Regions from separate parts of the Chromobacterium sp. Ag138 genome, predicted to be linked through region 1. Evidence: predicted binding sites of a transcription regulator. Region 1 holds the regulator's gene; each other region holds the start of a gene.

Region 1 (10,455 bases):
ACTGCCACGGCGGCAGCTTTTTCTTCGGGGTCGAGATGCCTTCGAAGGCGGCGAGGCCGGTATCGTCCGGGATCACCAGCTCGGCCGGCTTCAGCCGCTCCAGCTCGCTGGACAAATCCTCCACATCCGCCTGCATCACCTTGAACTCGCCGCTGGCGAGCGACAGCCAGGCCAGGCCCAGCACGCCCTTGACCATATTGACCGCCAGCACCAGGTTGTCGCGCTTGTCGTCCAGGAGCGCGGCGTCGGTCAGCGTGCCCGGCGTGACGATGCGCACCACCTTGCGCTCGACCGGCCCCTTGGCCAGCGCCGGATCGCCGATCTGTTCGGCGATGGCCACCGACTCGCCCATCTTCACCAGCCGCGCCAGGTAGCCTTCGGCGGCGTGGTAGGGAATGCCGGCCATCTTGATCGGCACGCCGGCGCTGGCGCCGCGCGCGGTCAAAGTGATGTCCAGCAAGCGCGCCGCCTTTTCGGCATCCTCGTAGAACAGCTCGTAGAAATCGCCCATGCGGTAGAACAGCAGCTTGTCTGCGTGGTCGCGCTTCAGGGCGAAATATTGGGCCATCATCGGGGTGTGCTGGGGCGTGCTCATCGGGTGTCGGGCTCTGCTCTTGTGTCGGTCTGGATAAATGCTTAACGCCCCGGTGGAGGCGGGGCGTTGGAGTCGCCGCCATTCTAACGCGCGGCGGCGGGGGTGTCAGCCGGTGCGGGCTGCGGCAGAATGGCGTCATCGCCATAGGAGAGCCCATCATGTCTGATCTCGATCCGCAGTCCGCGCTGGGGCGCCTGTTCGACGCCGCCGTCGCCAGCGCGATGCCGGAACGGCTGGCCGATCATCTGCCGCCGCCGCCCAAGGGCCGTACCGTGGTGGTCGGCGCCGGCAAGGCCGCCGCGGCGATGGCGCGCGAATTGGAGCGAGCCTGGCCGGGCGAGCTGTCCGGCGTGGTGGCGACGCGCTACGGCCACGCGGTGGCGACCGAGCGGATTGCGGTGCTGGAGGCCTCGCACCCGGTGCCGGACGCGGCCGGTTGCGCGGCGGCCGAACGCATTTTGCGAGCTGTTCAGGGGCTGAGCGAAGACGATCTGGTGATCTGTCTGCTGTCCGGCGGCGGCTCGGCCTTGCTGACCTTGCCGGCGGACGGCGTCAGCCTGGCGGACAAGCAGGAGATCAGCCGGCAATTGCTGGCCTGCGGCGCCGGCATCGATGAAATGAACGCGCTGCGCAAGCATCTGTCGGCGATCAAGGGCGGGCGGCTGGCGCTGGCCTGCGCGCCAGCCAAGCTGGTGACGCTGGCGATTTCCGACGTGGTGGGAGACGATCCGGCGGTGATCGCCTCCGGACCGACGGCGGCGGACCCGAGCACTTATGCCGACGCGCGCGCCGTTGTCGCCAAATATGGCCTGACCCTGCCGCCGGCAGTGACTGCGCTGCTGGCGGCGGGGCCGGACGAAACGCCCAAACCGGGCGATGCCCGGCTGGCGCATGCCGCATACCGGCTGATCGCCACGCCGCAGCTGGCTTTGCGGGCGGCGGCGGCCGAGGCGGAGCGGCTGGGCCTGAACGTGCTGCTGCTGGGCGACAGCATAGAGGGCGAGTCGCGCGAGGCGGCCAAGGTCCACGCCGGCATCGCGCGTCAGATCGCCGCGCACGGCTCGCCGGTGGCCAGGCCGGCGCTGATCCTGTCCGGCGGCGAAACCACGGTGACGTTGAAGGGCAAGGGCAGGGGCGGGCGCAACAGCGAGTTTCTGCTCGCGCTGGCCATCGCGCTGAACGGCTTGCCGGGCGCATACGCGTTGGCGGCCGACACCGACGGCATCGACGGCAGCGAGGACAACGCCGGCGCGCTGATATCGCCGGACACGCTGGCGCGGGCGGCGGCGCTGGGCATGGATGCCGGCGCGCGCTTGGCGGACAACGACGGCTATGGCTTCTTCGCCGCGCTGGGCGATCTGCTGATCACCGGCCCCACCCACACCAACGTCAACGATTTCCGCGCCATTCTGCTGGTGTAAAAGCCTGTCAGGGAGACGGCGCGGGCAGGCGCTCAGACCGTGAAGCGCCCGGCCAGGCTTACCAGCCGCTGGGCAATCGCCTGCAGTTCGCCCGCGGTTTCCGCGCTGTCCCGCACCGCCATGCTGTTCTGTTCCGACATTTTCGACACTTGCTCGACATTCTGCGCCAGCGCCTGGCTGGCGTGGCTCTGCTCGCGCAGCGAGGACGTGATCTGATGGATGCTTTCCAGAACGTCGTCCACGCAGTGGCGGATATTGTCCATGCTGCTGCCGGCTTCGCGGGCGCGCTGCTGGCCGTCCATGATGGACTTCATGCCCTGCTGCATGCTGTCGTTGCCCTTCTGCGCGGTGTTCTGGATCTGGCTGACGATATGGCTGATCTCGGTGGTGGACAGCGCGGTGCGTTCCGCCAGCTTTCTGACTTCGTCGGCCACCACGGCGAAGCCGCGGCCCATCTCGCCGGCGCGCGCCGCCTCGATCGCCGCGTTCAGCGCCAGCAGATTGGTCTGGTCGGCCACGTCGCGGATCACGTCGACGATGCCGGCGATGGATTCGGATTGCTTGCCCAGATCGGCGATGGTGTTGGAGACCGACGACACGTCGCGCACGATGCCGTCCATGCTGCTGGCGGTGGCGGCGATCACCTGGTTGCCGTCCGACGAGCGGCTGGCGGCGTCGGTGGACAGGCGGTTGGCTTGCTCGGACTGTTCCGCGCATACCGACAGGCTGGTGCTGAGTTGCTCTATCGCCGCGGCCATGCTGGAGGCGGCCTCGCTCTGCCGGGCGCTGCCGGCGGTGATGCTCTGCGCGCTGTGCGCCATCGCGTCGGCGGCTAGATTGACTTCGCGCGAGGTGTCCAGCAATTGGGTCACGGTCTCGCGCAGCTGGTTGCGCATCTGGCGGATCGCCGCGAGCAGGCTGAGGTCGTCCCGGTCGCGCAGATGGATGCGGGTGTCCAGCCGACCCGCCGCCAGTTGTTCCACCACCTGCTGCACATAAAGCGGTTCTCCGCCCAGTTGCAGCGTGATAGACAGGTAGAGCTGGTGGAACAGGAAGATGGCCAACAGCATGGACGCGACGCCGATGGCGATATAGGTGTTGCGCTGGCTGGCGGTGCGGTCTATCCGCGCCTGCAGCAGCTGGTCCAGCTGTGACAGGCCGGCGGCGATGTAGGCGGATACCGTTTCGGCGCCGGCGGCGCTGTGTCCCGCCACTTTCAGCCCGGCGGCGCCGGTTTTGCCGCCGATCGCGTCGTCTATCGCCGGCAGCTGGCTTTTGAGCGCCGCGGCCAGCTTGTCCGCCTGGCGCGGCATCTCCGGCTTCAGCACGGCGTTGTAGGCCACAGCCTTGGCGATGTCGCTGGCGAGGCCGTCATTGACCTCGGCGATCAGCGGCCGCAGCTCCACCAGGCGGTCGCGCTGGGCAGGATCGAGAGGATGGTTGGCCTCGGCCAGCGACGCGATGGCGTTGGCTTCGCCCAGATGGCTGATCAGCGTGGTCAGCTTGGCGGTGGCGGCGTCCATCAGATAATAAGTGTCGATGTCCGGATCCAGCGTCAGGTTGGAGTTGTCGCTGACGACGCCGATCAGATTGTTCAGCTTGTCGCTGAGATTGCCGTAGGCGGCGATCCATTGCGTAGGCTGGGCGGACTGGGTGGCCTTCAGCTTGTCCCAGGCCGCGGCGGTGTCCTTCCAGGCGGCATCGCTGGCCAGTTCCGGCCCCAGCCGGCCGTTGGTGTCCTGCAGCGCCTGCCATTTTCCCTGCAGCTGTTGGGAGGCGGCGGGAAAGTCGTTTCTGGCCTGGGGCTCGCCCAGCGCCGCGCGCACCGCCAGTTCCTGAGCCTGCTGGGCTTGGGCCAGCATCGCGGTCAGCGGCTGCATGTAGGCGACGCCGACTTTTTCCTTGGCGGTGGATTCGATATTGTCCTGGTTGCTGCGATACAGGCCATAGACCAGATACAACAGCGCCGCGGCGAACAGCACGCCGATCACGGCGAAGCGTTGCGGGTAGCTCAGGCGCTGCATCAGCCTGACGATGGGTGTGGACATGGCGCGGCTCCTTGTGAAAGCGGGTTGCCGCGCCATTTGTTGCCCGGCACGCTTGCATACCCTTTGTATAAGTGATTTTGCTTATCTCACCGGGAAAATATCCGCTACTGGTTTTACAGGCAGTTCCGTCGGGAACGGAATGGCGCGCCGGGCGGCCCCGGCGCTGGGAGGACGATTTCAGATGGTTTTGGAGTAGCGGGCGTGGGTTTCGCGCTCGCGCAGATGGCGGTCGAAGATCATCGCGATATTGCGGATCAGGAAGCGGCCCTGGGGCTCCACCATCAGGAAGTCGCCGTCGAAGGACAGCAGGCCCTGCTGCTGGAATTCGCGTATCTGTGGCATTTCCGCCGCAAAATATTGGGCGAAATTGATGCCGTGGATTTCTTCTATGGCTTCCACCGACAGCGCGAAGCGGCACATCAGGCTCTGGATGATGGTGCGGCGCAGCACGTCGTCGTTGTCCAGCGTCAGCCCGCGCACTACCGGCAGCCGGCCCTGGTCCAGCGCCGCGTAATAGCCGTCCAGCGTTTTGTCGTTCTGGCTGTAACAGGATCCCACTTTGCCGATGGAGGCGACGCCGAAGGCCAGCATGTCGCAGTCGGCATGGGTGGAATAGCCCTGGAAATTGCGTTGCAGCCGGCCCTGGCGCAGGGCGATGGCCAGCTCGTCGTCGGGCTTGGCGAAATGGTCCATGCCGATGAACACGTAGCCGGCGTCGGTCAGCGTCTTCACCGCGTCTTGCAGGATGTCCAGCTTGACCGCGGCCGGCGGCAGATCCGCCTCGTTGATGCGCCGCTGCGGCATGAATACGCTGGGCAGGTGGGCGTAGTTGTACAGCGACAGCCGGTCCGGATCCAGCGCCAGCGCCTTTTGCAGCGTGTCGCGCATGGTTTCGCGGCTTTGCAGCGGCAGGCCGTAGATCAGGTCCAGGCTGACCGATTTGAACCCGCCCTCGCGCGCCGCCTCGATCACCGCGCGGGTTTCCTCCTCGGTTTGCACCCGGTTCACCGCCCGCTGCACCGCCGGATCGAAATCCTGTATGCCCACGCTGACGCGGTTGAAACCATATCCTGCCAATTTCAGCATGGTTTCACGTTTTACCTTGCGCGGATCAATCTCTATGGAATATTCTCCGTCGCTCAGGAATTCGAAGTGGCTGCTCAGGATGCCCATCAGCCGCTCAAGCTGGGCATCGGACAGGAAGGTGGGCGTGCCGCCGCCGAAGTGCAGCTGTATCACTTTTTCCCGGATGCCCAGTTCGGCGGACACCAAGCGGATTTCTTTCTCCAGGTAATCCAAATACTGGTCCGCCTTGCCGCTGTCCTTGGTGATGATCTTGTTGCAGGCGCAGTAATAGCAGATGGTGTTGCAAAAAGGTATATGAGCGTACAATGATAGAGGTTTGCGGTTGGCGCCGATCTGGCGCTGGCGCAATTTGTCCAGATAGTCTTGCGTCGAGAAGTTGGACGTAAAACGATCTGCCGTCGGGTAGGATGTGTATCTTGGCCCCGCGCCATCCAGCTTCTCGATCAACTCTCGATCGAAAACGAAATGGACGGGAGAGAAGGGGTGGGTAGTTTTCATGTCGTATTCGGATGGTAAAACTTCTGGAGGACTGGTAAATTTGCGAAAAACTTGTGAATTCCGCCTTGATAAGGGTCAAGCTTCGCCGGCTTGTAGCACACACAGCATGTCTGAACAAAACCATACCTCCCTGCATACGCTGAAAATCTCCTGCTCCAGCTGCAGTCTGCGCGAGCTGTGCCTGCCTGTCGGTTTGAACCGAGAGGAAATGGGCCAACTGGACGCGGTGATCCGCCAGAGCCGCCGCCTGAAGCGCGGCGAATACCTATTCCGCAGCGGCGAGTCCTTCAAGTCGCTGTACGCGATCCGCACCGGTTTCTTCAAGACCTGTGTCGCCAGCCAGGATGGCCGCGAGCAGGTGACCGGCTTCCTGATGTCGGGCGAGCTGATGGGGCTGGACGGCATTTCCTCCAGCAATCACAGCTGCGACGCGGTGGCGCTGGAGGACAGCGAAGTGTGCGAGCTGCCGTTCACCCGGATGGAGTCGCTGTCCCGCGACATCCCCAGCCTGCAGCACCACTTCTACCGCCTGATGAGCCGCGAGATCGTGCGCGACCAGAACGTGATGCTGCTGTTGGGCAACATGAAGGCGGAGGAGCGCATCGCCGCCTTCCTGCTGAACCTGTCGCAGCGGCTGTCCACCCGCGGTTTCGCCGCCAACGACTTCATCCTGCGCATGAGCCGCGAAGAGATCGGCAGCTTCCTCGGCCTGAAGCTGGAGACGGTCAGCCGCACGCTGTCCAAGTTCCAGCAGCAGGGCTGGATCACCGTCGACCACAAGCACATCCAGCTGGTGCAGGTCGGCGATTTGAAAAACCTGATTTCAGGCTGCATGCACGCCGACGGCCATTAAGGCAGTCCGGAATCGGCAATCAAGGCAGGCGCGACGCCTGCCTTTTTTCATGCCCGCGAGATTTTGAGCCTCAGCGCGTCCAGGCGCGCCGGGTCCGGCCAGCCGGGCGGAACGGCAAAGCCGCGCGCGACCTCGCGCCACAGGCCGCCGCCGACTGCTTGCAGTTCGGCCAGCAACTGCGGCGCCGGCATCGCTTGCAGCCGCGCGCGCAGGGTGGCCTCGTCCTGCGTATCGGCTTCGGCCAGCAGCGCGGGGGCGAGCCATGACAGCCTGGGCAGCCAGGCCCAGCGCGAATCGCCGCCGGCGCGCGGCCAGGGGGTGTCCCTCGGCGCGAGCCAGCCGCGCAGTTGATGGGGATTGAGCGGCGCGGGCGGCGATTGGTCCGCTGGATAGAAGAACCAGCCGCAGAGCCGGGCCGCGGCGCGGCAGTCCTGAAAACCGTCCGGCAGGATGGCAAGCGCGTCGGAATGGCGGGAAAGCCGCAATTGTGTTGTGGTTTTGGTCGCTTTCAAACGCCAGGCGTCATTGAGGCCGGGGCCGATCAGATCGTCGGCGGTTTCGCCCAGCGAAAGGTAAAACTTGCTGGCTGTTTCCAGATGCCAGGGCTCGCCGTCCAGCCGCAGCAGGAAGTCGAACTCCCCGATCGTCCGGCGCTCCCGGTTTATGACTTTGAGATTTTCCGCGATGGGGTCGATGTGCGGCGCCTGGTGAAACCAGAAGGAAAAAAGCCGTTCGGCATATTGTCCCAGCCGCTTGCCGGGGGCGGCGGCCAGCCAGGCTTCCAGCTCGGCCGGCGCATGGTCCAGCCGGGCCAGCAGCGCCTCGCCGTCCGGTCCCAGCAATCGTTCCGGCGGCAGATCGGCGCCGCACAGCCAGGGCGAAGGAGAGGTCAGCAGAAAGGCGAGGTCGCGCACCGCGGGGCGCGCGTAGGGCAGGGCGAGGCTGGGCTCAGTCGGCATCCCCGGGACGGCCGGAGGCGGTGCGCTGCACCTGTTTGTAGAAGCCGCGCAGGATGTCGATCTCCTCGCGCAGCATCCCGGCGCGATGGAACATGGTGCGCATCCGGCGCATCAGCCGCTCGCTGTTGCGGCGTTGGAAGTAGCCGATTTCGTCCATCGCCTGTTCCAGGTGGCCGCACATGCCGTCCACTTCGCTCTGCGTCGCCGCCTCGCCCTCGGCGCGCAGGTATTCCACGTCCACGCCGGTGTGGCTGAACAGTTCGTAGGTCATCACCTGCACCGCCATCGCCAGATTCAGCGAGAAGTAGTCTGGGTTGCCGGGGATGGTCACCAGGCGGTTGCATTGCTCCACTTCCTCGATCGACAGGCCGAAGGTCTCGTTGCCGAACACCAGGGCCACCTGTTCGCCGTTGCGGGCGCGGGCGATCAATTCCGGCGTGGTCTGGCGCGGGGTGGACAGCGGCGTGGTCAGTTCGCGGCGGCGGCTGGTCAGCGCGCAGGTGACGGTGACGTCGGCCAGCGCCTCGGCCAGCGTGGAAACCACGGTGGCGTTCTCCAGCAGGTCCACCGCGCCCGAGGCCAGCGTGTTGGCCTCGTCGCTGGGAAACACCTTGGGTTCGACCAGGTACAGGCGGCTCAAACCCATGGTTTTCATCGCGCGCGCGGCCGAGCCGATATTGCCCGGATGGTTGGGGCGGGCCAGCACCACGCGGATGTTTTTCAGAAAATCAGGTACTTGGGGTTTATTCATTGGCGTTTTCACATTAAAATAGCGGGCATATACCAAAAGCCCGCGCCCAGGCGTCGGGTTTTTTTGTTCCTTAACCCAGATTGTTACCGGCGGGTGTCGCGTCATCGACGGACACCCGCCCATCGTTCAAGTGTAGAGGCCGTCAATGCATCCGATGCTCAATGTCGCGGTTAAAGCCGCTCGCCGCGCAGGCAGTGTTATCCAGCGCGCGTCGCTCAACCTCGACGCCATCCGCGTAGAGAAGAAAAAGCACAATGACTTTGTGACCGAGGTGGATCGCGCCGCCGAAGACGCGATCATCAGCGTCATTCTCGAAGCCTATCCGAAGCACGCGATTCTAGCAGAAGAGTCCGGCGCCAAAGGCGTGGGTTCTTCCGAATACGAATGGATCATCGACCCGATCGACGGCACCACCAACTTCCTGCACGGCCATCCCCAGTACGGCATCTCGATCGCGCTGGCGCACAAGGGCCAGGTCCAGCAGGCGGTGGTCTACGACCCGAACCGCAACGATCTGTTCACCGCCTCGCGCGGCGTCGGCGCCTTCCTCAACGATCGCCGCATCCGCGTCTCCAAGCGCTTCATGATGAATGAATGCTTGATCGGCACGGGTTTCCCGGTTGCCGACCAGAGCTACCTCGACCAATACCTGGGCATGCTGAAAGACGTGATCGGCAAGACCGCCGGCGTGCGCCGCGAAGGCGCCGCGTCGCTGGATCTGTGCAACGTCGCCTGCGGCCGCACCGAAGGCTTCTTCGAACTGAATCTGAAGCCGTGGGACATCGCGGCCGGCAGCCTGATCGTGCAGGAAGCGGGCGGCATCGTCACCGACCCCACCGGCGAGCAGGGCTGGTTCGAGTCCGGCGACATCGTCGCCGGCAGCCCGAAGGTGCTGGCCCAGCTGCTGCATCTGCTGGCGCCGCACGTAAGCAAGTAAGCGGATAGAGCATTCCGAAAACGGCAGACCGCGCGGTCTGCCGTTTTTTTATGCCCGCAAGCACAGCGCGCGGAACTGTTGCCATCGCCGCCACTCTAGGTTCAATATACCCGATGGGGGTATTAAGGCCTTAGACAGGCTCTCAATGGAGCGCGCGATGCAAAGACGTCAAATGATGCGATGGGGGGCCGCGCTGGCTTTGTCCCCATGGTTGTTCAGACAGGCTGCGGCCGAATCCGCCCATGCGGGCCGCGGGGCGATGGCGATGGGAGAGGCGATGCCGGATGCCGCGGCCCTGGGTTTGGCCAGGGGCCTGCCGCTGCCGGAGCTGAAACGGCTGCCGCTGGAGCGCAAGGACGGCGCGCTGCAGGGCTGCCTGACCGCGGCCGCGGTGAGCCTGCCCTTGCTGCCCGGCAAGCCGGCGACGGCGTTCTGGGCATACAACGACAGCGTGCCGGGCCCGGCGATCGAGTTGTCAGAGGGCGAGACGCTGGCCCTGCGCTTCGACAACCGCTTGCCGCAGCCGACCACCGTGCATTGGCATGGCCTGCCGATTCCGGCCGACCAGGACGGCAATCCGCATGACCCGGTCCTGCCCGGCCACGGCCGCGACTACCGTTTCTCCTTGCCGGCCGGCAGCGCCGGCAGCTACTGGTACCACCCGCATCCGCACGGCCATACCGCCGAGCAGGTGTACCGCGGACTCGCCGGCGTGTTCGTGGTGAGGGGGCGCGACGATCCGCTGGGCCATCTGCCGGAGCGCTGGCTGGTGCTGTCCGATCTGAAGCTGGACGAGGACGGCAAGATCGCCGCCAACAGCGACGCCGACAAGATGGACGGCCGCGAGGGGCAGTTCGTGCTGGTCAACGGCGCGTGGCGGCCCAGGCTGGCGCTGGGGCGCGGCGAGCGCCAGCGCTGGCGGATCTGGAACGCGACCAGCGCGCGGGTGCTGAAGCTGGTGCTGCCGGCGCACGAGGTCTGGCTGGTCGGGACCGATGGCGGGCTGATCGAAAAGCCGCGCCGGGTCGAATCTGTCGTGCTGCCGCCGGGCGCGCGCGCGGAGCTGGCCGTCACCGGCCGCTTCGCCGCCGGTAAGCCGGTCGGCCTGGTCGCGTTGCCGTACGCGCGCGGCAAGATGATGGCGCCGGAGCAGGACAAAGCGCTGCCCTTGCTGGACATCGAAGCCGGGAGCGCGGCCGTCACCGCCTCTTTGCCGGCTAGCCTGCGCCGGATCGATCCGCTGCCGAAGCCTGCGGTGATGCGGCGCGTGGTCTTCAGCGAGGATATGGCCAATCCGGCGGCGATGT
Region 2 (10,455 bases), 1.6 Mb from region 1:
CGCTGGGCGGCGCTCAGCGCGTCGCTCTCGTTGAAATGCAGCGCGTATTCCTTGTCGCCGTTCAGCACCATCAGGTGCTTGTAATACAGCACCAAGTCGCAGCCCTCGTCGAAGGAAGACAGCACGGCCAGCGCCGATTCCAGCTCGCCAGCGCGGCGGCGGGCCACGGCGTCGCCCATGGCCGCCGCCCGGCTCAATGCCACCAGATGCAGCACTTCGCGCGGCAGCGCGTTGCCGATGCCGGTGATGGCGCCGGTGGCGTTGCAATTGACGAAGCCGTGCACCACCTGGGTGTCCACCCCCACCATCAGCGTGACTTCGTCATCCTGGGAGGTGATGTGCTCGGCGGCGTAGCGCAGGTCGGCGGCGCCGCCGAACTCCTTGAAGCCGATCAGATTGGGATAGGCGCGGCGCAGCTCGAAGAACAGGTCGGCGCGGGTGGCGAAGCCATAGTAGGGGCTGTTGTAGATCACCGCCGGCAGCTTGGGCGCGGCGGCCAGAATGGCCGAGAAATGCGCCTTTTGCGCGGCCGGCGACGCGCCGCGCGACAGCACGCGCGGGATCACCATCAAGCCATGCGCCCCCACCCGGGCGGCGTGGGCGGCATGGGAAACCGCCTCGCGGGTGTTGACGGCGCCGGTGCCCACGATGGTCGGCACGCCGGCGGCCGCCAGCCGCGCCACGCCCTCCTGGCGCTGGGCTTCGCTCAGCAGCGGCCAGTCGCCCATCGAGCCGCAGTACACCACGGCGCTCATGCCCAGGGATACCAGCTCCTTGCCCTTGGCCACCAGCGCGTCGAAATCCGGCTGGCGATCGGCGGTGCACGGGGTCATCAGCGCCGGGATGCAACCGGTGAAAATGTTATCGCTCATTGTCTTGCTCCTTGCGGCATTCATTCAGGTGGTAAAGGTAACGAGAGGCGCGGGCTCAGATGCCCCACGCGAAGGGGTCTTGCTCGTCGATCAGCAATGTGGCGCGCGCCGTGATGTGGGCGCGGCCGGTGATGTAGGGGCGGATGAAATCGCCTTCGCGCTGGTAACGGCCGATGAAACGGCTGCCGGTGATGCCGGCCTGCACCCACTCTTCGCCTTCAGCCAGCGTGCCGTCGGCGGCCAGGCAGGCCAGCTTGGCGCTGGTGCCGGTGCCGCAGGGGGAACGGTCGTAAGCCTTGCCGGGGCACATGACGAAGTTGCGGCTGTCGGCGTGTTGGTCGTCGGCGAACAGCTCCACATGATCGATGCGCGCGCCGTCGGCGCCGGTGACGCCCTGCGCCTCCAGCGCCTGCATCGTGGCGCAGCTGAACGCGCTCAGCGCCTCGACATTGTCCAGCCGCACGCTCAGGCCGTGCTCGGCCATCAGAAAAAACCAATTGCCGCCCCAGGCGATGTCGCCGGCCACCGTTCCATGCCCGGGCACCGCTACCGATACCTGCCGGCGGTAGCGATAAGCCGGCACATTGCGCAGCGTCACCGCGCCATCCTCATGCAAGACGGCGTCCACCGGCCCCACCGGGGTGTCGATCTTGTGGGTGCCGGGCGCGATGCGCCCCAGGTAATGCAAGGAGGCGATCAGGCCTATGGTGCCGTGGCCGCACATGCCGATGTAGCCGGTGTTGTTGAAGAAGATCACCCCGCAGGCGGCGTCGGGCGAAACCGGCTCGCAATACAGCGCCCCCACCAGCACATCGCTGCCGCGCGGCTCCAACAGGCAGGCGCGGCGCCATTGGTCGTGCAGTTCGCGCAACGCATCGCGCTTGTCCGCCATGGAGGCCCCCGCCAGCGCGGGAAATCCGCTCAGCACCAGCCGGGTGGGTTCGCCCCCGGTGTGGGAATCGATGATCTCCACCTGTTTCATTCGCTTGTCCATTTTCAAACCCATCCAGTCCGGCCGACCGCGCCGTCATCTCGCAGGCCGTTGATTCCATTGAATCTCCGCGCCGCGTCGGTATTCGCTTCCACCCCGCTAGCATGGCGGCGTTGTCGCCGACAATCTTGATGGTTATCATCAGTTGCGATGACGAAATCGGCATAGTTTGCGTTTCAGAGGGCTTGGCGAGCGGGATAGGCTTGATGCTTGGCCAGGCGGCAGAGCATTCGGGATGGCGAGGCGGCGATGGACGCCGACGGTCAGGCGCGGCGCTTGGCGCGCCAAGAAAGGCGGGAGGGATGACGAGCGAGACCGTGGAAAAAATCGCCCGCTGGCGGGACGAAATCCGCCCGGCGACGATAGACCAGCTGCTGGCGGGCATCGCCCCGCTGTTGCCGGTGCTGGACCTGATCCCCAATGCGGCCATCTTCATCAAGGACAGGCAGGCGCGCTATCTCTGCGCCAACCAGACGCTGGTGCAGCGCTGCGGGCTGAAGGATTTGCGGCCGCTGCTGGGCAAGACCAGCGCGGAAGTGTTTCCAGCCCAGCTGGGGCCGGCGTATACGGCGCAGGATCTGAAGGTGCTGCAAGACGGACTGGTGCTGGAAAGCCAGCTGGAACTGCATCTGTTCAAGAACCGGGAGCCGGGCTGGTGCCTGACCTACAAATGGCCGTTGCGCGACCGGCAAGACGAAATCATCGGCCTGATCGGCATTTCGCTGGACCTGCAAGCGGCCAGCAAGACCCACCCGGCGTACAAACGCCTGGTGGCGGTGGACGAGTTCATCCGCCGCAACTTCAGCCAACCGGTCACCATGGCGGAGCTCACCGGCATCGCCGGCATGTCCGCCGCCCAGCTGGAGCGCTACTGCAAAAAGGTGTTCCACCTGTCGCCGCGGCAGATGATACACAAGGCCCGGCTGGAGCACGCGCACCGGCTGCTGCATGAGGACATGGCCATCACAGAAGTGGCGCTGCGCTGCGGCTATGCCGATCACAGCGCCTTCAGCCGGCAGTTCAAGGCCTTGACCGGCCTCACCCCGCGCCAGTACCGCCAGCAGCTGGGCAGAAGCGATGCCGGGCCGGCTTCGGATGCCGAATAGCCAACGCGGGGTTCTGAGACCGGCTGCGTTTGTCGCGGCCGTGGGCCTGGCAGCCAGTCCACGCAACCTCTGGCGGCGGCCTCGGTCATAATGCGATGAGCCACATCCTGAACATGGAGCGTTTGATGAAGTTTCTCCTGCCCGCCGCCGCCTCGCTGCTGGTTTCCGCCGCGGCCATGGCCGATGCGCCAAGCAAACCCGTCATCACCGGCAACATCCTGCGTCTGGATTCCGCCTGCGATTTCACCGAAAGCAGCCTGAACATCCAGCGCGACAACCTCTCCCTGAGCGCCACGCTCAACAAGCCAGCCGCCGCGCGCCTGCAGCAGGCCACCGGCGACTTCCTGAATCAAAGCATGGTGGTGGTGATCAACGACGTGCCCGTCAGCGCCCCGGTAGTCCGAGCCGTGATCAACACCGGCAAGGTGCAATTCGCGCTGGGCCGCGACGCCGCCGACAAGCTGTTGCCCACCCTGCTGGAAACCACCTGCTACCAGGAAAAGCCGCAGGCCAAGTAAATCGGCCGCCAGGCCTTGCGCGTGGACAGCGGAATGCTGGTTTCGCTGGATGCGCATCCAGCCCCGGATGCGCCTGGCTGCCAACTCCGGCTTCACCGTCGCCGTATAGCCGACGACCACCCCGCTCTCTTCCAGCCTGGCGATGCGATGCTGCGCCATCGCCCGCCGCACGCCCAGTTTCTCCGCCAACCCGGTGACGGAGATCGGCGCGTCGACACGCAGCAGCCGCCTCCGGCAGTCTTGCCGCCGGATCATGCTGTCAGCTGGGCGCATCCAAGAACGCTGCCGGCTTCCATGACGTTCCTCCCCGCCCATCCTGCCGCGCGCGCCCTGCCGCAATATCGGTAAAAACACTTAAATATCAATACCTTATCAAAAGTACAGGTTTCATGAGCGTCCAGCCGGCAGATGATAATGGCTTGTAAACAATTTGTTAGGCGTTGTTTACAAATATCGTTGCCATCTGCGCGCCGCCCACTCATCACCGGTCCAAGCGCTTGCGTTTCCATTGCGGAAAGCGCGTTCGCCGTCCAGCCGGAAGACTTCGGTGCAGGAGGGAAATCATGTATCAAACAGCTGTTGCAGCCGGTTCGCCGGTCAACACCGCCCCAAAGTCCAACGATACCGCCCAGGCGCAGCAGACGATGAGGCGGCTGGTGACCGGCGCCTGGCTATCCCAAGCCATCGTGGTGGCCGCCGAGCTGGGCCTGGCGGATCGCCTGGTCGAAAAAGAACAGTCGGTCGACGAACTGGCCGCCGCCTGCGGCGCGCAGCCGGATGCCTTGTACCGCCTGCTGCAGACTCTGGGCTGCGCAGGCCTGTTCCACGAAAGCGAAGGCCGGCGATTTCGCAACACCCCGCTCAGTGAAACCTTGCGCAGCGATATTCCCGGCTCCCTGCACAGCCTGGTCCGGCAGATGGGCATCGACGCGATCTGGCGCGCCTGGGGCCACATGCTCTACAGCGTCAGAACCGGTCGGAGCGCCTTCCATCACCTCACCGGCCAAACGCTGTTCGAATACATCGGAGAACACCCTGACGCCGCCGAAATCGTAGACAGCGCCATGGTCAATCTGAGCGAACAGGAGGCTCCGGCGCTGGTTGGCGCCTACGACTTCCCCGACGCCGGGCTCATCGTCGATGTCGGCGGCGGACGCGGCCTGCTGCTGGCCGAAATCCTCGCGGCCGCGCCGTCGGCGCGCGGCATCCTGCAGGAGCTGCCGCATGCGGCGGAGGCCGCGCGCCGCCTGCTAGCCGAGCGCGGCCTGGCCGAGCGGACTGAAGTCGTCATCGCCGACGCGCTGGAGTTCGTGGTCCCCGGCGGCGATCTCTACATCATGAAGCACATCGTTCATGACTGGGACGACGAACACGCGCTGCGCTTCCTGTCCAACTGCGCCGCGGCAATGCGGCCGGACAGCAAGCTGCTGCTGGCTGAAATGATACTGGCGCCGCCTAACGAACCTCATTTTTCCAAGCTGCTCGATCTGCACATGCTGGTCAACTATCCCGGCGGGCGGGAACGCACGCAGGAAGACTTCCAGCGCCTTCACCTCGCCAGCGGCCTTCGACCAACCCGCATCCTGCCCACCGCGGGACCATTAAGCCTGATCGAAAGCGTCAGGCGCTGACCCCGGCCAGACCAGCTCCGCCCCGCCCTCGCGGGTCTGACAGCCATTTTGCCCATCGTGTCGAGGAGTTGAACATGAATGCCTCACTTGCCCCGGTGCCGCGCTCCGCCCGCGAGACGGAACAAGCCACCCCGACCCACATCGGCGAATTGCTGACGCGCGCCGCCTGCGCGCAGCCCGCGCACGGTCTGCGGCTGATCTCGGATCCCCGGCGCGGCCCGGAGGAAATCAGTTATCCCGCGCTGCTCGATGCCTCGCTGCGCCTGCTGGCGGGCCTGCAGGCCAACCGCCTGGAACCCGGCAGCCGCATTGCGCTGCTGCTGGAGCAAGCCCGAGATTTCATTCCGGCATTCTGGGCCTGCGCGCTGGGCGGCTATGTGCCTTGCCCGCTGGCCCCCATCAGGAACGATCCGGAGCGCTGGGAAAAACACCTGGGCCATATAGACCGGCTGCTGGAACACCCCGCGCTGATGGTCAAGACGCCCGCCGGCTTGCACACCCATGGCCTGGACACGCTGGAGTTCGACCAACTGCTGCAAAACGAAGCCGCGGGCAAGATCCAGACCCCATCATCCGACGCGCCCGCCGTTCTGGTCCTGACCTCGGGTTCCACCGGCAACGCCAAGGCCGTCATCCTCAGCCACGCCAATCTGCTGTCCAGCCTGGCGGCCAAAACGGAAAGCCTGGGCCTGACGTCCGACGACATCGGCTTCAACTGGATTTCCTTCGATCACGTCGCCGCGCTGATCGAGGCGGTGCTGCTGCCGGCGCATGCCGCCATGAGCCAGACGCATGTCGACGCCGAGCATATTCTCAGCAGCCCGTTGACCTTCCTGCATCTGTTGAGCGAACAACGCGCCACCCTCACCTTCACGCCCAACTTCCTGTTCGGAGAAATCAACCGCGCTCTCCTCCAGGCCCGCCCTCCGCTGCCAGCCTTCGATCTATCCCGCCTTCGCCGCATCATCTCCGGCGGCGAGGCGGTAGTGGTGGAAACGGCAAGCCATTTCCTGCGCCTGCTGGCGCCGCATGGCCTAGCCGCCACGGCGATATCCCCTGCATTCGGCATGACCGAAACTTGCGCAGGATCGGTGTTCTCCCACAGTTTTCCCGCGGAGGACGCCGGTTTCGAGCTCGCGGCTCTGGGCACCCCAGTCCGGGGAATGGAGTTGCGCATCGTCGACGAAGCCGATCAACCGCTTCCCGACGGACAGGCCGGGGAGCTGCAATTGCGCGGCCCCATGGTTTTCCGGGGCTACTACAACAACCCCGATGCGACGCGCGCGGCCTTCTCCCGCGACGGCTGGTTCCGCAGCGGAGACATCGGCCAACTGATCGACGGCAAGCTGCGCCTGGTCGGCCGCAGCAAAGACAGCATCATCGTCAGCGGCGTCAATTACTTCAGCCAGGAATTGGAGCTTGCCATCTCGCAGCTGGACGGCGTGGAAAAGCTGTTCATCGCCGCCTTCCCCACGCGCCCGCTCGGAGCCGAAACCGAGCAGCTGGTGCTGGCCTTCTCCCCATCCTTCCCCATTGAGAATGGGCTTCGCCTGCATCAAACGATGATCGCCATCCGCAACACCACGCTGCTGCTTTGGGGCTTCCGGCCCGCGCTGGCGCTCCCGTTGCCCAAGGAGGCCTTTCCCAAAACCAGCTTGGGCAAGATCCAGCGCGCGCTGCTGCGCCGCCGCCTGGAAGAAGGCGCGCTGGACGCGCATATCCGCCATGCCAGGGATGTGGCCGCGCATTACTTCGGCAAGCTACAACCAGCCGAGGACGAAACTGAGCAGACCGTCGCCGCCATCTTCGCGGACATGTTCAGCCTGCCTCGCGACACCATAGGCGCAAACAGCAGCTTTTTCGACCTGGGCGGCAGCTCTCTGGACATCTTGAAGCTCAAGCACATGCTTGAGCAACGCTTCGACAACGGCGCCTTGCCCGTGCTGGCCATCTTGACCCATCCCACCGTTCGGGAACTGGCGGCGCGGCTGGATGCCCGCGATGAGCGCGGCGAAACCGGCAGCTATGATCCCATCGTCACGCTGCAAGCCAGCGGCGCCAAAACCCCGCTGTTCTGCGTGCACCCTGGAGTCGGCGAAGTTCTGGTTTTCGTCAGCCTGGCGCAATATTTCGTCAACGAGCGCCCTTTTTACGCGCTGCGGGCGCGGGGCTTCAACGACGGCGAAAGCCATTTCACCGACTTCAACGACATGGTGGCCACCTATGTCGCCGCCATCCGCAAGCGGCAGGCGCGCGGCCCTTACGCAGTCGCCGGCTACTCCTATGGCGGCGCGGTCGCTTTCGAGATCGCAAAGGCGCTGGAAGCCGCCGGCGAACGGGTGGATTTTGTCGGGATCTTCAATCTGCCGCCGCACATCCGCCACCGGATGAGCGAGTTCGATCCGGTCAAGGGAGCGGTCCACCTCGCCTTCTTCCTGTCGCTGATCGACCGCAAGCAGGCGGACGAGCTGCCAGACAAGCTGCGCGCGCTGCCCGACCAGGATTTCCGCCGCTGGCTGATAGCGCGCGCGCCGCCTGAACGCTTGGCCGAGCTGGACCTTGATCTGGAAAAATTCACCGCCTGGTCGCTGCTTGCCCACTCGCTCACGTCGATGGGGAGCCGCTATCAACCCAGCGGCAATGTCCGCTCGCTGAGCGTGTTCTACGCCCACCCGCTGTACGGAAACAAGGCCGACTGGCTGAGCAACGAGCTCAGGCGCTGGGACGACTTCTCCCGCGAGCCGAATCGCTATATCGAGGTGGACGGCGAACATAACACCATGCTGGACACACGACACGTGGCCGGCTTCCAAGCCGCGCTGAGGCAGGAGCTCGACCGCGCGTTGAGTGGTCTGTGATCCGGAAGGGAGCGGCGTCAGCGGAGGCCGCCCTCCCTTCAATCCAGACGGCAGGACAGAAAAAAGGCCGCGCAAGGCGGCCGCAAAGGGGTAGATGGTTGAATGTCACGAACACGATCATTCAATTAATAACAATTTAGCACATAGGCATTCTCTGGCAAGCTTGCTTGACTTAATTTTTATTAAGAAAAGCTTGATTATTTACAAAGCAATTACATTAAATTTGGCAACTTTACTGACTTTTATGCCGATTACTTGGCAATCAATGTCCAAATTTCAATGAAAACAGGATGTCGCTGACCAGGGCCGATCCCAGGAAGGTGCCGCTGAACACCAGGATGGCGATCACCAGCAGACGCAGGCCGTCGCGCTTGAAGATGGCCGCTTCGCGCCGGGTCACAGCCAGGCCGGCATAAGCCAGCACCAGCGTCGCGCAGGCCAGCACGTCCACCTGGCTGAAGCACTGGTTGCGCCACTCGCCGCCTGGCAAGCCCGGCAGGCTGGCCAGCACGCCCAGGATGGACAGCCAGATCAGGGTGGGGATCTTCAGCGGCAGCCAGCGATTGAGCAGGCGGCTGGCGAAACAGATGCCCAGCACCATCGCCACGCCCGGCAGCACCGCGGCCAGTTCCTTCTTGGGGCCGATCAGGTGGCTGAGCACGATGATGGCGCCGGCCATCAGCAGGTTGGCGGCGAAAGCGCCCAGGCCCAGCTCGGGCTCTTCCGATTTCAGCAGCTCGGCGTCGGCGGCGTCCATCCGGATGGCGGCTTGCGGCCTGGGCGCGCGCAGGCGGCTCAGCAGCGCGTACAGCTTGTTGGCGAACGGCAGCGCCACGTAGATGCCGAACAGCACGCCGGTGGTAGTGGTCAGCAGGTTGCTGGCCGCCGCCAGCGCCATCAGCGTGTCCTTCTGCTCCGGCAAGGCGGTGATCAGGGTGCCGGCGCAGGCCGCCATCATGCTGCCGCTGCCGACGCCGCAGGCGATGGCCAGCGCCTTGTCGCTGAACAGGTTCCAGGAATGCACCACCGGTACGATCAGCGAGAAGAAAATGGTGCCGAACATGGTGCCGATCGCGTAGACGCTGAGCGCACCCATGCCTTCCGGGCTGCGCAGGCCGTAGCGCTCGGAGATCACCGCGATATTGGGTTCGCGGTCGATGGAAAACGTCGCCCCCACCGCCTCGCGGCCCATGCGGAACAGCAGCACCGCCACCGGCATCGCCACCAGCGCGGTGGCGACGTTGCCCAGCTCGTGGAAGATCAGCACCGGCCCGGCCGCGACGATGGCCTGGAACTGCGGCCCCAGCAGCGTGGCCAGCTTGGCCACCAGCGGCAGCACCGCGATGATGATCACCTGGCTCAGAGTGGCGCTGACGTCGCGGCTCACCCAGCGGCCGGCCAGCGGATTGACAGCCGGGTTGCACATCATGCCCAACACGAAGGCGTACAGCAGCGGCAGCAGGATGACGCTGCCCTTGCCCACCGAAAACTTCTGCACGTAAATCAGTTCGGCGACGATCACGATGCCTATCGCCATCAGGTGGGCCAGACGGTTGAATCCCGCGCCCGCGGCCACCCCGCCGCCCTGCAATTGCCCAACACCCGCATGCGCCATGCTTTTCTTCCCGTTATTGTTTTGCGGCCGCGGGGGCCAACGTGGTTTCCACCAGCTTGATCCAGTACGCCGCGCCTATCGCCAGCGCCTGGTCGTTGAAATCGTAATGCGGGCTGTGCAGCCCCGCGCTGGGCGCCGGACCGTCCACCCCCAGCCAGGCATAACAGCCGGGACGCTCCTGCAGCATGAAGGCGAAGTCTTCGGACGCCATCGACGGCCGCATATTGGTGCGCACGTTCGCCTCGCCCAGCAATTCGGCGGCGACGTCGACCGCCCGCCAGGTTTCCGCCTCGGCGTTGATGGTGGCCGGATAGCGGTACCAGTAGTCCATCTCCGCCTCCACGCCCATCGCCAGCGCGATGTGGTCGACCAGCGCGCGCATCCGGCTCTCTATCACCGCCTGCACCGCGGGATTGACGTAGCGGACCGTGCCGCGCAGCAGCGCCTGCTCGGGGATGATGTTCCAGGTGGAGCCGGCCTCCACCTGGGTGACGGACAGCACCGCGCAATCCAGCGGATCGACGTTGCGGCTGACGATGCTCTGCAGCGCCGTCACCAGCTGGGCCTGGGCGGCCACCACGTCGCGGGTGCGCTCCGGCATCGCGGCATGGCCGCCCTGGCCGCGCAAGCGGATCTCGAACAGGTCGAAAGCCATCATCATCGGGCCCGGATGCATGGCCATCTGCCCCAGCGGCAGGCCGGGCCAGTTGTGCATGCCATAGATGCCGTCCACCGGAAAGCGCTCGAACAAGCCGTCTTCCAACATTTCCTGGCCGCCGCCCTCGTTCTCCTCGGCCGGCTGGAAGATGAACTGGACGGTGCCGTCGAACGCGCGGCTCTCGGCCAGATGCCTGGCGGCGCCCA
Region 3 (10,455 bases), 690 kb from region 1:
TGGAAGGCACCGAGCACGACGGCCTGATCCAGACCGTGCGCGGCACCGGCTACCGCTTCTCTGTCCAGCAGTAATGCGAGAACTCCTGCAACGCACCGCGCTGTGGCTGGCGGCCATCCTGATCGTCAGCGCCGGCTTCTGGGCGCTGTCGTCGGCGACCGACGCGCTGCTGGTGCTGGCCATCTCGCTGGGCGGCTGGCTGGCGTTCAATCTCTATCACATCGCGCTGCTGCTGCGCTGGCTGCGCCATCCGGTGCCCGAACGGGTGCCGGACGGCTTTGGCGTCTGGCACTCGGTGTTCATGATCCTCTACCGCACCATGCGCAACCAGAGCCAGAGCAAGAAGAAGCTGACCCACGCGCTGGAGCGCTTCATCAACGCCGGCGAGGCGATGCCGGACGGAGTGGTGGTGCTGGACGAGCACGACCGCATCGAATGGGTGAACCCGATGGCGGTGGAGCATCTGGGCCTGGACCGCAAGCGCGACGTCGGCAACCAGATCCTCAACCTGATTCGCCAGCCGGCCTTCCACGCCTATATGAAGAACGCCAGCTTCAGCCAGCCGCTGACGCTGAGTTTCAGCCAGCCGCGCGAACTGGTGATCTCGCTGCAGCTGGTGCCGTTCGACTCCACCCGCAAGCTGCTGCTGACCCGCGACATCACCCAGCTGGAGCGGGTGCAGACCGTGCACCGCGATTTCGTCGCCAACGTTTCGCATGAGCTGCGCACGCCGCTGACCGTGGTCGGCGGCTTCCTGGAAACGCTGAACGACATGCCGGAAGTGGACGAGCGCACGCTGCGCCAGTTCCTGCCGATGATGATGGAGCAGTCGCGGCGGATGCAGAGCCTGGTGGAAGACCTGCTGGCGCTGTCCCGGCTGGAGAACAGCCCCAAGGCGGTCAGCTCCGAGCACGTGGACATGCAGATGATGCTGGACACGCTGATGGTGGAGGCCGAAGGACTGTCTCAGGGGCGGCATCAGGTCAAGCTGGCGCGCTGCTGCGACGCCGGACTGTGGGGCAGCGGCCAGGAGCTGCATTCGGCGTTCGGCAATCTGGTGTCCAACGCGGTGCGCTACACGCCGGAAGGCGGCAGCATCACCCTGTCCTGGCAGGACGAGGGCGAGCAGCTGCGCTTCTCCGTCGCCGACACCGGCATCGGCATCCCGCGCGAGCACATTCCGCGGCTGACCGAGCGCTTCTACCGCGTCGACCGCGGCCGCTCGCGCGGCAGCGGCGGCACCGGGCTTGGCCTCGCCATCGTCAAGCACGTGCTGGCGCGCCACCACGCCCGGCTGGAAATCAAGAGCGAGCCGGACAAGGGCAGCACCTTCAGCGCGGTGTTCCCGCGCGAGCGCCGCAACGACAGCCAGGCCGCCTGAGCCAGCGCAAATCGCCGCGCCTCTCCTCTTGGCGCGGCGGCGTTGCCGGGGTAGGATGGATTCTTTATCTCAAGCAATACCCGGACGCCTCACCATGAATCGTTTGCAAGCCATCCGTCCCTTCGGCCAGCGCATCTGGCTGGACAACCTGTCCCGTGAACTGATCGCCTCCGGCGAACTGGCCCGCCTGCTGGCCGACGACGGCATCGCCGGCGTGACCTCCAACCCGGCCATCTTTTACAAGGCGATCAGCGGCGACGCCAGCTATCAGGGCGAACTGGCCGTTCTGAAGCAGAACGCCGCCCTGTCCGCCGAGGCCCGCTACGAGAAGCTGGTGGTGGCCGACATCCAGGCCGCTTGCGACCTGCTGCTGCCGCAGTATGAAGCCAGCCAGGGGAACGACGGCTACGTCAGCCTGGAAGTGTCGCCCGAGCTGTCGCGCGACGAGGCCGGCACCCTGGCCGCCGCGCGCCGCCTGTGGGCCGAGATCGGCCGCGCCAACGCGATGATCAAGATTCCGGCCACCGCCGAGGGCGTCCGCGCGTTCCAGACGCTGACCCGCGAAGGCGTCAACGTCAACATCACGCTGCTGTTCTCGCTGCCGCAGGTGGAAGCGGTATGGGACGCCTACATCGCCGGCTTGTCCGCGCGCCTGGCCGACGGCCAGCCGGTGGCCGGCGTCAAGGCCGTGGCCAGCTTCTTCCTGTCGCGCGTCGACAGCCTGCTGGATCCGCAAGTGGCCGAGCCGCACCAGGGCAAGGTGGCGATCGCGCTGTCCAAGGCCGCGTACGCCCGCTACCAGGAGCGTTTCCACGGCGAAGAATTCGCCAAGCTGCGCGCCGCCGGCGCCCGCCCGCAATTCCTGCTGTGGGCGTCCACCGGCACCAAGAACCCGGCCTACCGCGACGTGCTGTACGTGGAGAGCCTGATCGGCGACGAAACCGTCAACACCGTGCCGGACGCGACCATGGCCGCCTTCCGCGACCACGGCGAGGCCGCGCTGACGCTGCCGCAGGGCATGGACGAGGCCAAGGCGCTGCTGGCCGCGGTGGAGGCCGCGGGCATCGACCTGGCCGCCGTCGGCGAGAAGCTGCAGCAGGACGGCCTGAAGCTGTTCGAGGACGCCTTCGCCCAGTTGCTGAAGCTGACCGCCTGAGCGGGCCGCCGAGTCAAAGGGTAAGACAGCGACGGGCTGCCGGCGGAAGCGGGCAGCCCGTTTCGCTTGTGGCGCGCGGCGCTCAGGCTTCCTGGCGGCGCCTGGCCATATTGGCGCCTGCCTGGCGCAGCTCCTCGGCGCTGAGCGCGCCGGCGGCGGCGGGGAACAGCCATTCCTCCTCCGCGGCCGCGTGCTCGCGGTACTGGCGGGCGAATTCCTGCAGCTCGTTCCGGCTGATCTGGCGGATGCGTCCGTCGCGCAGCGCGAGCAGGTCGTCGCGGATGGCGTTCCAGCAGGAGTGCAGGTAGCCGTGTTCGGCGGACAGCTGCTCCAGCCGCGAGGCGGCGGTGGGGAGGCGTTCTTCGAGCAGGGGAAACAGCTCTTCCTCTTCGTCGGTATGATGGGCGGGGCCGGCGACGTCGAAATAGCGGACCACGTCGTCTATGGTGTTGCGCGCGGCGTCGTCGACGCCGTGCGCCTCGATATAGGGGGGCAGCTTGTCCAGCTGATCGCAGATGCGGCGGATCTTGTCGTGACAGGCCTGCAGCATTTCCAGCGGTTGTTCGAAGCTGGGCGCGGCGCCGGCTTTGCCCAAGGTGTCGAGTGTGAGCATGAAGATGGTCTCCTGCGTGGGTTCTGGCATGATTGTGCCGCCATGTCAGGGCCGTGGACATGATGCGCCTCAAGCGGCAAGCGACGCTTTTCCGTCCGCGCGACGCGCGGCGCAAGTTCTTGATACCGCTTTGCGCGATGGAACACAAGCCGGAATTGTACGAGATGATCCGATCCGAAGATGACGGAGAGATGAAATGGAGTTGCCGTTCGAAGTGACGGAATTGGCCCGCGGCGACGCGGCGCTGGCGCGGCGGGCGCTGCGGCTGCAGCTGGACGCCCATCGGCTGGAGGTGGAATGGCTGAATTATCCGGCCCTGCCCGTGATGTGGCCGGACCTGGCGGCGTTGCATTCTTGCCGGGACCGGATTCTGGCGGCCTTCGAAGGGGATGAGCTGCGCGGCCTGCTGGTGACGTCCCGCGGCTCCGATGGCGGCATGCACATCGAACGCACGGTGGTGGACCCGGCGCATTTGCAGCAGGGCTGGGGCTATCGGCTGCTGAACCGGGCGCTGCAGGGCGAGGACCGCGTCAGCGTGGATACGGCCGAGGTCAACCAGGCGGCCATCGCGCTGTATCACAAGGCCGGTTTCGTGCTGGAGCAGCGCTGGAACACCACCGATGGGCTGGCGCTGTGGCGGCTGGTCTACCGGCCGTCCGCGGCGCCGGCGCTGGCGCTGGGCGCGGACGGCTGGATGCAGGGCGCCCAGCAGCTGCCGTCGCCGAACTGCGACGAGCGCAGCCCGGGCTGCGCGCCGGAGCTGCTGGTGATCCACAATATCAGCCTGCCGCCTTACCGTTACGGCGGGGCCGGCGTCGAGCAGCTGTTCTCCAACCGGCTGGATCCGGACGAGCATCCCTATTACAAGGGCGTGCACCAACTGCGGGTGTCGTCGCATTTCTTCATCCGGCGCGACGGCCGCCTGCTGCAGTTCGTGCCGGTGGGCAAGCGCGCCTGGCATGCCGGCGTTTCCAGCTGGCGGGGGCGCGAGAAGTGCAATGATTTCTCGATCGGCGTGGAGCTGGAGGGCTGCGATTTCGAGCCTTTCAGCGAAGCGCAGTACCGCACGCTGGCGGCGCTGTCGCGCGAGTTGCGGCGTGCGCTGCCGCTGTCGGCCATCGCCGGGCACGAGCACATCGCGCCCGGGCGCAAGACCGATCCCGGCCCCTGGTTCGACTGGCGCCGCGCCCAGGCCGACAGCGGGCTGGGATTCTGAGCCGCTATTTCAGCGTCAGGTAGGGGCGGGGGTGGTCGTCGAAGGCCAGTTCCTCGCCCGGCAGCGCGAACAGCGCGTAGCTGAAGCCCAGATAAAACGCCGCCTCGTCGCTCAGCCGCGAGATCGCGTCCAGATTGCCCAGCAACTCGCGGAACGGCAGGTCCACCCGGACTTCGCCGTCGGCGAGGAAGCCGACGCTGCGTTCGAACGCCACATGCTGCGGCCGGAAGTCGCCGCTGACGGCGACGTCGGAAAAGTCGTACTGCGCCAAGAGGGCGGGGCGCTTGCGCGCCACCTTGCCGGCCACCACCCCGGCCAGCAGGATTTCGTCCCGCGGCAGCCCCTGCAGGCATTGCAAGCGGATCACCCGGTCCAGCGGCACGAGGTAGGTCTTGGCGGTGTTGACCAGCCGTATCGTGATCGCGTCGGCGTCGATGTCCTCTATGGTGAGCGCGTTCACAGCGCCCCCAGGATCAGCGATGCCTTGGCCTCCAGCTCGCTGCGCTCCAATTGCGGGCTGGAGTGAGCGCTCAGCGTGCTGCCCACCCGGGTGGTGGCCGTGCCGTCCGCCAGCAGCGCGGTGCGGATCAGGGTGCCCAGTTCCGCTTCGCCGGCGCACAGATAGCCGAAGGCGCCGGCGTACCAGCGGCGGCTTTCGTGCGCCGCGAGCAGCCGCGCGGCGGCATCGACCGGCGTGCCGACGACGGTGGCCGGCCACAGGTGGTCGCAGATCGCGTCGGCCAGGGTCTTGCCTGGCTTCAGCCGCGCGCTGACGCTGGCCGAAGTGTGGAACACGTTGGCGAAGCGCTCCACTTCCCGTTCGACGTCGACGCGGATGTCCTCGCAACTCGCTTCCTTGGCCAGCTTGTCGGCCTTCACGCATTCTTCCAGCTCGAACCTGTCCTTGTCCGATGCCAACAGTTTTTCCACTTGCGCTTGGTCTTCGGCCTCGCCGCGGCCGCGCGCGACGGTGCCGCAGATGGGGCTGGTGGAAAGCCGCCCGTCGCGCAGGCGCAGGAACATCGCCGGCGAGGAGCCGGCCAGCTGGAAGTCGCCGCCGTCGAAATACAGGTTGTAAGGCGCGGGATTGCGCGCCAGCAGGTCCTGGTGGATCTGGTAGCCGCCGCGCGCGCAAGGGCGCTGGATCGCGAAGCTGGGATTGACCGAGCGCAGGCCGCCGTCGGCGATGCGCCGGCTGGCGATGGCGTACATCCGCTGGTAGGGCAGGCCGCTGCCGGCGGCGAAATCCTCCGCGTCCAGCAGCGGGCCCAGCGCCAGCGGCCAGGTTTCGCCGCCGGCGTCGGCCGGGTCCAGCAGGAGGTCGATGGCGGCGCCGTCCTCGCTCAGCCGCTCCGGCAGGTGGAACACGCCCAGCAGACCGGCGTCCAGGCCCAGCTTGGCGTGGATCAGCTCGTAGCAGAAAAAGCCGTACAGGCCGAAGCGCGGATCCGCGTCGAAGCCGGCGGGGATGTCCAGCAGCCGCTGCAGCCGGGATGCCAGCGGCGCGGCGGGGTCGAGCGGCAGCCGGAGCGCGCCGGGCGCGGCGGCGTCGGGAAGCAGGCCCAGCCGCGGCGCCAGCGCCTCGGCGATGCGGACGCCGTTGCGGCTGCGTGGGACGAGCAGAACGCGGTCGGCGAAGAACAGCGCGCTGAGCGCGGCGCGATCGATGGCGCGGCCATGCAGCGCGTATTTGGCGGTGTAGTCGTAATTGCAGCGCAGCGCGAACAGCGGCGTTTGCCGGCCCTCGGCCGGCGCGGGGACGGAGCGCAGTCTGATCTTGTTCATACTTGCAGATACCGGGAAGAGAATTTGACTTTGCGGCCGCCGGAATCGCTCTCGCTCCAGGCCTGGTAGCGGTACAGCAGCAGCACGATGTATTGCGAGATCCAGGACAGGACCACGGTGGACGAGAACTTGAACATCAGGCTGAAGGCGAAGATCTTCAGGATGGTGGCGAAGGGAAAGACGCCGTAGAAGGCGATCATGAAGCAGATGGCGGTGTATACCACCTCGCCTATCACCGAGGAGAAGATGTCGCGGATGAAGTACAGCCGGCTCGACCACAGGTTCTTCAGATACAGCAGGAAGCGCGTGTTGAACTGGCTGCCGATCAGGCAGCCGATCGCGAACGAAATCGAGCCGCGCACGATGTGCTCGCTGATCAGCACATAGCTCTGGTTCAGCGCCTCGCAATGGCCGCGGTCGGCCAATGGCAGCAGGCCGCAGTCGCGCTGCGACTGGCTGAGCGCGGTGAAGGAGACGGCGAACAGGATTTCGGCCAGGCAGGTGGCGAACAGGATCTGGTTGGAGCGCTTCTTGCCGTAGACCTCGGCGATCGGGTTGAGCAGCATCAGGATGATGGGCATGGTGAAGGTGCCCAGGCTGGCTTCGGTGCCGAACACCTGCACCACCTTGTAGGAGGTCAGGTTGGAGGCGATCGCCGAGATCAGGATCAGGAAGGACAGGATCACGATGGGATCGATGCAGGCCAGCATGCGGCCGGCCAGGTCTTTGAGCTGTTTCATGCGTTTTTCCGGAAAAGAATGCCCGCGACCGCGCCGATGGCGGCATGGCCGGTGTCTTCCAGGCTGAGGGCACCGTGGTCGGGATACGCCAGCCGGCCGTGCTTGGGATGCGCGGTCTGCAGCAGCACCACCGCGCGGCGGGGGAACACCCGCTGGCGGAACAGCGCCTGGTCTATGGCCAGCACGGTGTCGTCCAGCGCCGGCTCCAGCAGGACGAACTCGTCCCAGACCGGCTGCCGCCCGTCGCTCAACGCGCTCAATTGATCGAAGCCGGTGATGACCGGCGCCATCCTGGGGGGCTCGCCGCCGCCCAGATTGATGTCCAGCGCATGTCCTATCGCATGGGCGTTGCTGAATGTCAGCTCCCGGTCTTCGAACAGGCCGCGGTGCAGCGTGGACTGCTTGATGCCGGTGATGCGCGCCAGTTCGCTGATCGACAGTTTTCGGTCCCGGATTCTGCGCAGCGCGTTGAGCTTGAATTCATCCAAGACAGAATGAGGTTTGAAAAGATTTTTTGCCTGCATTTCGGATTTGGCTTAATTGGTTCTTATGTAAATATTTTAAGTTTTGACATATTGGTTTAAGAGTAAATGCCAAAAGGTATTTAACGTTTTTCTGGAAAAAGACCAGGTAGCTGTGCTAGATTTGAGTTCTTATGATCTATGTCATATCCGGATTATTAGTTGTTGTTTTGAAAGAAATAAATCCGGATAGTTCTAGATATGTTTTTCAGGGTCTTTCGCTGGATGGATTTGAATTTTCTCGTTTTGGCATTGAAGCCATATCGGTTTGAAAATATCCGGGTTATTTAGCCTGTTCTGGCGAAGCCGCTTTAAGTTTCCGGATTTTATGCTGCTGAAATTGCTTTGATCAATGATCAAGTCAAAATAATTGCTGTGCGCAGGGATGACAGGGATGAAATCAGTGACGGCGGGATGGTTGCGCGGCGGCATCGGCCGCAGCGGGAGGGAGAGGCGATGAGAGGCGCATTCATACAAACGGTGTCGGGACGCTATCTGAACGTGCTGGATCCCCAGCCGGACGACATCGACATCGCCGACATCGCCCATCATCTGGCGCATGTCTGCCGCTTCGGCGGCGCCTGCCGCCAGTTTTACAGCGAGGCCGAGCATGCGGTCAGGATGGCGGATCTGCTGCTGCCGCGGCTGAAGCTGGCGGGCTTGCTGTATGGCGCGGCCAAGGCCTACGCCGGCGAGGTGGTGAGGCCGGACGCTCAGGACGGCCCGCCGTTGCAGCACCGGCTGACCGCGGCGGTGGAAGCGCGCTTCGGCCTGCACCTGTCCGGCGATGACAGGGCGGAGCTGGCGATGGCGGATGCCCGCCTGCTGGCGACCGAGCGGCGCGACCTGATGCCGCCGGACAATATCGAATGGCCTATCCTGACCGGCATTCAGCCGCTGCCGGAACGCATCTGGCCGATGACCATCGCGCAGGGGCTGGCCAGCTTCTGCGCGATGTACGAGCAGTGCCGGGCTTGGTCGTCGTCTGCGCAGATCCGGCTGCGCCAGCCCGCGGCGCGCTGACGCGCCGGGGAATGTAAAAAAGCGCGCCATTGCGGCGCGCTTTTTCTTGGGCGAAACCGGCGCTACAGCTCGACCTGGGCGCCAAGCTCCACTACGCGGTTGGTGGGCACCTGGAAGAAGTCGGTGGCGCGCAGCGCGTTCTTGCTCATCCACACGAATACCTTCTCGCGCCAGCGCGCCATGCCCGGATGGTCGGTGGAGACGATGGTTTCGCGCGACAGGAAGAACGAGGTGTCCATCAGCTCCATCTGGAAGCCTTCCTTGGCGCACATGTCCAGCACTTCCAGCACGTTCGGGTCTTCCTTGAAGCCGTAGCGGGCCATCACCCGCCAGAACGAGGCCGACATCTGCACGATTTCCAGCCGCTCATCCTCCGCCACGTAGGGGACGTCCTCGGTGCGCACCGTCATCAGCACCACGCGCTCATGCAGCACCTTGTTGTGCTTCAGATTGTGCAGCAGCGCGTGCGGCACGCCGTGCAGGGTGCTGGTCAGGAATACCGCGGTGCCTTCCACCCGCGCCGGCGGGTAGGCTTCCAGATTGTGGATGAAGTCGTCCAGCGGCAGCGCCTGTTCGCGCAGGCGCTTGAACAGGATGTCGCGGCCCTGCTTCCAGGTGCTCATCAGCGTGAAGATGACCATGCCCATCACCAGCGGCAGCCAGCCGCCGTCGGCCACCTTGTGGATGTTGGCGGCGAAGAAGGCGGTGTCGATCACGCCGAACAGCAGGGTGATGGCCAGGGCCAGCGGCAGCGGCCAGCGCCAGTTCACCCGCGCCACCACGAAGAACAGCAGGGTGGTGATCAGCATGGTGCCGGTGACGGCGATGCCGTAGGCGGCGGCCAGGCTGGACGAGGTCTTGAAGGTGAGCACCACCACTAGCACGGCGACCAGCAGCGCCCAGTTGATGAAGGGCATGTAGATCTGGCCGATTTCCTTCTCCGAGGTGTGGTTCACCTCCAGGCGCGGGCAGTAGCCTAGCAGGATGGCCTGGCGCGTCAGCGAGTAGGCGCCGGAGATCACCGCCTGCGACGCGATCACCGTGGCCAGCGTCGCCAGCGCGATCATCGGCAGCAGCGCCCAGTCCGGCGCCAGCAGGAAGAAGGGGTTCTTGATCGCGGCCGGATTGCTCATCAGCAGCGCGCCCTGGCCGAAGTAGTTCAGACCCAGGCCGGGCAGCACCAGGCTGAACCAGGCGCGGCGGATCGGCGTCTTGCCGAAATGGCCCATGTCGGCGTACAGCGCCTCGGCGCCGGTCAGCGCCAGCACCACCGAGCCCAGCGTCAGGAAGGCGTGGAAGCCGTTTTGGCTGAGGAAGGTGACCGCGTGCCACGGGTTCAGCGCCTGCAGCACCGCCGGCTGCTGGATGATCTGGTGCAGGCCGAGGATGCCGAGGATGGCGAACCAGATCATCATCACCGGGCCGAACATCAGGCCGACCCGGGCGGTGCCGTGGCGCTGCAGCAGGAACAGACCCACCAGCACGCCGACCGCCATCGGCAGCACGTAGGCCTCCATGCCGGGGGACAGGACTTCCATGCCCTCGGCCGCGGACAGCACCGACACCGCCGGCGTGATGATGGCGTCGCCGTAGAACAGCGCGGCGCCGAACAGGCCGAGCATCACGATCTTCCAGCGCGCGGCATGGGTGGTGTAATGGCGGGCCAGCGCCATCAGCGCCATGATGCCGCCTTCGCCGCGGTTGTCGGCGCGCAGCACGAAGGCCACGTATTTGATCGACACCACGAATATCAGCGACCAGAAGATAAGCGACAGAATGCCGAAGATGTTGTCGGGCGTGGTGGGGAGGTTCTGGCTGACGAAACACTCGCGCAAGGTGTACAGCGGGCTGGTGCCGATGTCGCCGTAAACTACGCCGAGCGCGGCCAGGGTCAGGCCCGCCATCGCCTGTTTATTGTGATCCTGCATAAGCTTCCATTACGGTTGGACGCCGCCGCCGGAGGAGGCGCGGCGGCGAGGGGCCAGGTTGTTCATGGCTGGATGCCCTCTCATTGTCGACG

Evidence for each region. The regulator FNR, encoded in region 1, switches genes on or off when oxygen is low (the NO sensors DNR and NnrR bind a similar motif). The targets are predictions, from matches to a motif close to TTGATNNNNATCAA.
Region 2: the regulator FNR is predicted to act here: its motif matches at 1,992-2,005, upstream of ACY3GB_RS01755 (4-hydroxyproline epimerase).
Region 3: the regulator FNR is predicted to act here: its motif matches at 3,210-3,223, upstream of ACY3GB_RS12335 (hemerythrin domain-containing protein).

Annotation. Positions count from the first base shown of each region.
Region 1 is NZ_JBUPWA010000001.1:1,974,136-1,984,590, reverse strand. Features, by position in the region: gene mutS (DNA mismatch repair protein MutS) at 1-595, opposite strand, end outside; gene ACY3GB_RS09055 (glycerate kinase type-2 family protein) at 754-2,016, shown strand; gene ACY3GB_RS09050 (methyl-accepting chemotaxis protein) at 2,049-4,064, opposite strand; gene hemN (oxygen-independent coproporphyrinogen III oxidase) at 4,242-5,648, opposite strand; gene fnr (fumarate/nitrate reduction transcriptional regulator Fnr) at 5,755-6,501, shown strand; gene ACY3GB_RS09035 (DUF1853 family protein) at 6,549-7,415, opposite strand; gene ACY3GB_RS09030 (RNA methyltransferase) at 7,450-8,211, opposite strand; gene ACY3GB_RS09025 (inositol monophosphatase family protein) at 8,357-9,148, shown strand; gene ACY3GB_RS09020 (multicopper oxidase family protein) at 9,306-10,455, shown strand, end outside.
Region 2 is NZ_JBUPWA010000001.1:336,907-347,361, reverse strand. Features, by position in the region: gene ACY3GB_RS01760 (dihydrodipicolinate synthase family protein) at 1-872, opposite strand, end outside; gene ACY3GB_RS01755 (4-hydroxyproline epimerase) at 928-1,854, opposite strand; gene ACY3GB_RS01750 (PAS domain-containing protein) at 2,166-2,969, shown strand; gene ACY3GB_RS01745 (hypothetical protein) at 3,095-3,487, shown strand; gene ACY3GB_RS01740 (methyltransferase) at 4,051-5,118, shown strand; gene ACY3GB_RS01735 (alpha/beta fold hydrolase) at 5,193-7,976, shown strand; gene ACY3GB_RS01730 (DUF3100 domain-containing protein) at 8,239-9,591, opposite strand; gene ACY3GB_RS01725 (M20 aminoacylase family protein) at 9,605-10,455, opposite strand, start outside.
Region 3 is NZ_JBUPWA010000001.1:2,663,289-2,673,743, reverse strand. Features, by position in the region: gene phoB (phosphate regulon transcriptional regulator PhoB) at 1-74, shown strand, start outside; gene phoR (phosphate regulon sensor histidine kinase PhoR) at 74-1,381, shown strand; gene tal (transaldolase) at 1,476-2,537, shown strand; gene ACY3GB_RS12335 (hemerythrin domain-containing protein) at 2,620-3,150, opposite strand; partial or broken gene ACY3GB_RS12330 (GNAT family N-acetyltransferase) at 3,347-3,766, shown strand; gene ampD (1,6-anhydro-N-acetylmuramyl-L-alanine amidase AmpD) at 3,821-4,366, shown strand; gene ACY3GB_RS12320 (hypothetical protein) at 4,371-4,826, opposite strand; gene ACY3GB_RS12315 (chorismate-binding protein) at 4,823-6,151, opposite strand; gene ACY3GB_RS12310 (queuosine precursor transporter) at 6,148-6,891, opposite strand; gene ACY3GB_RS12305 (helix-turn-helix domain-containing protein) at 6,888-7,379, opposite strand; gene ACY3GB_RS12300 (phosphohydrolase) at 7,869-8,435, shown strand; gene kup (low affinity potassium transporter Kup) at 8,498-10,363, opposite strand.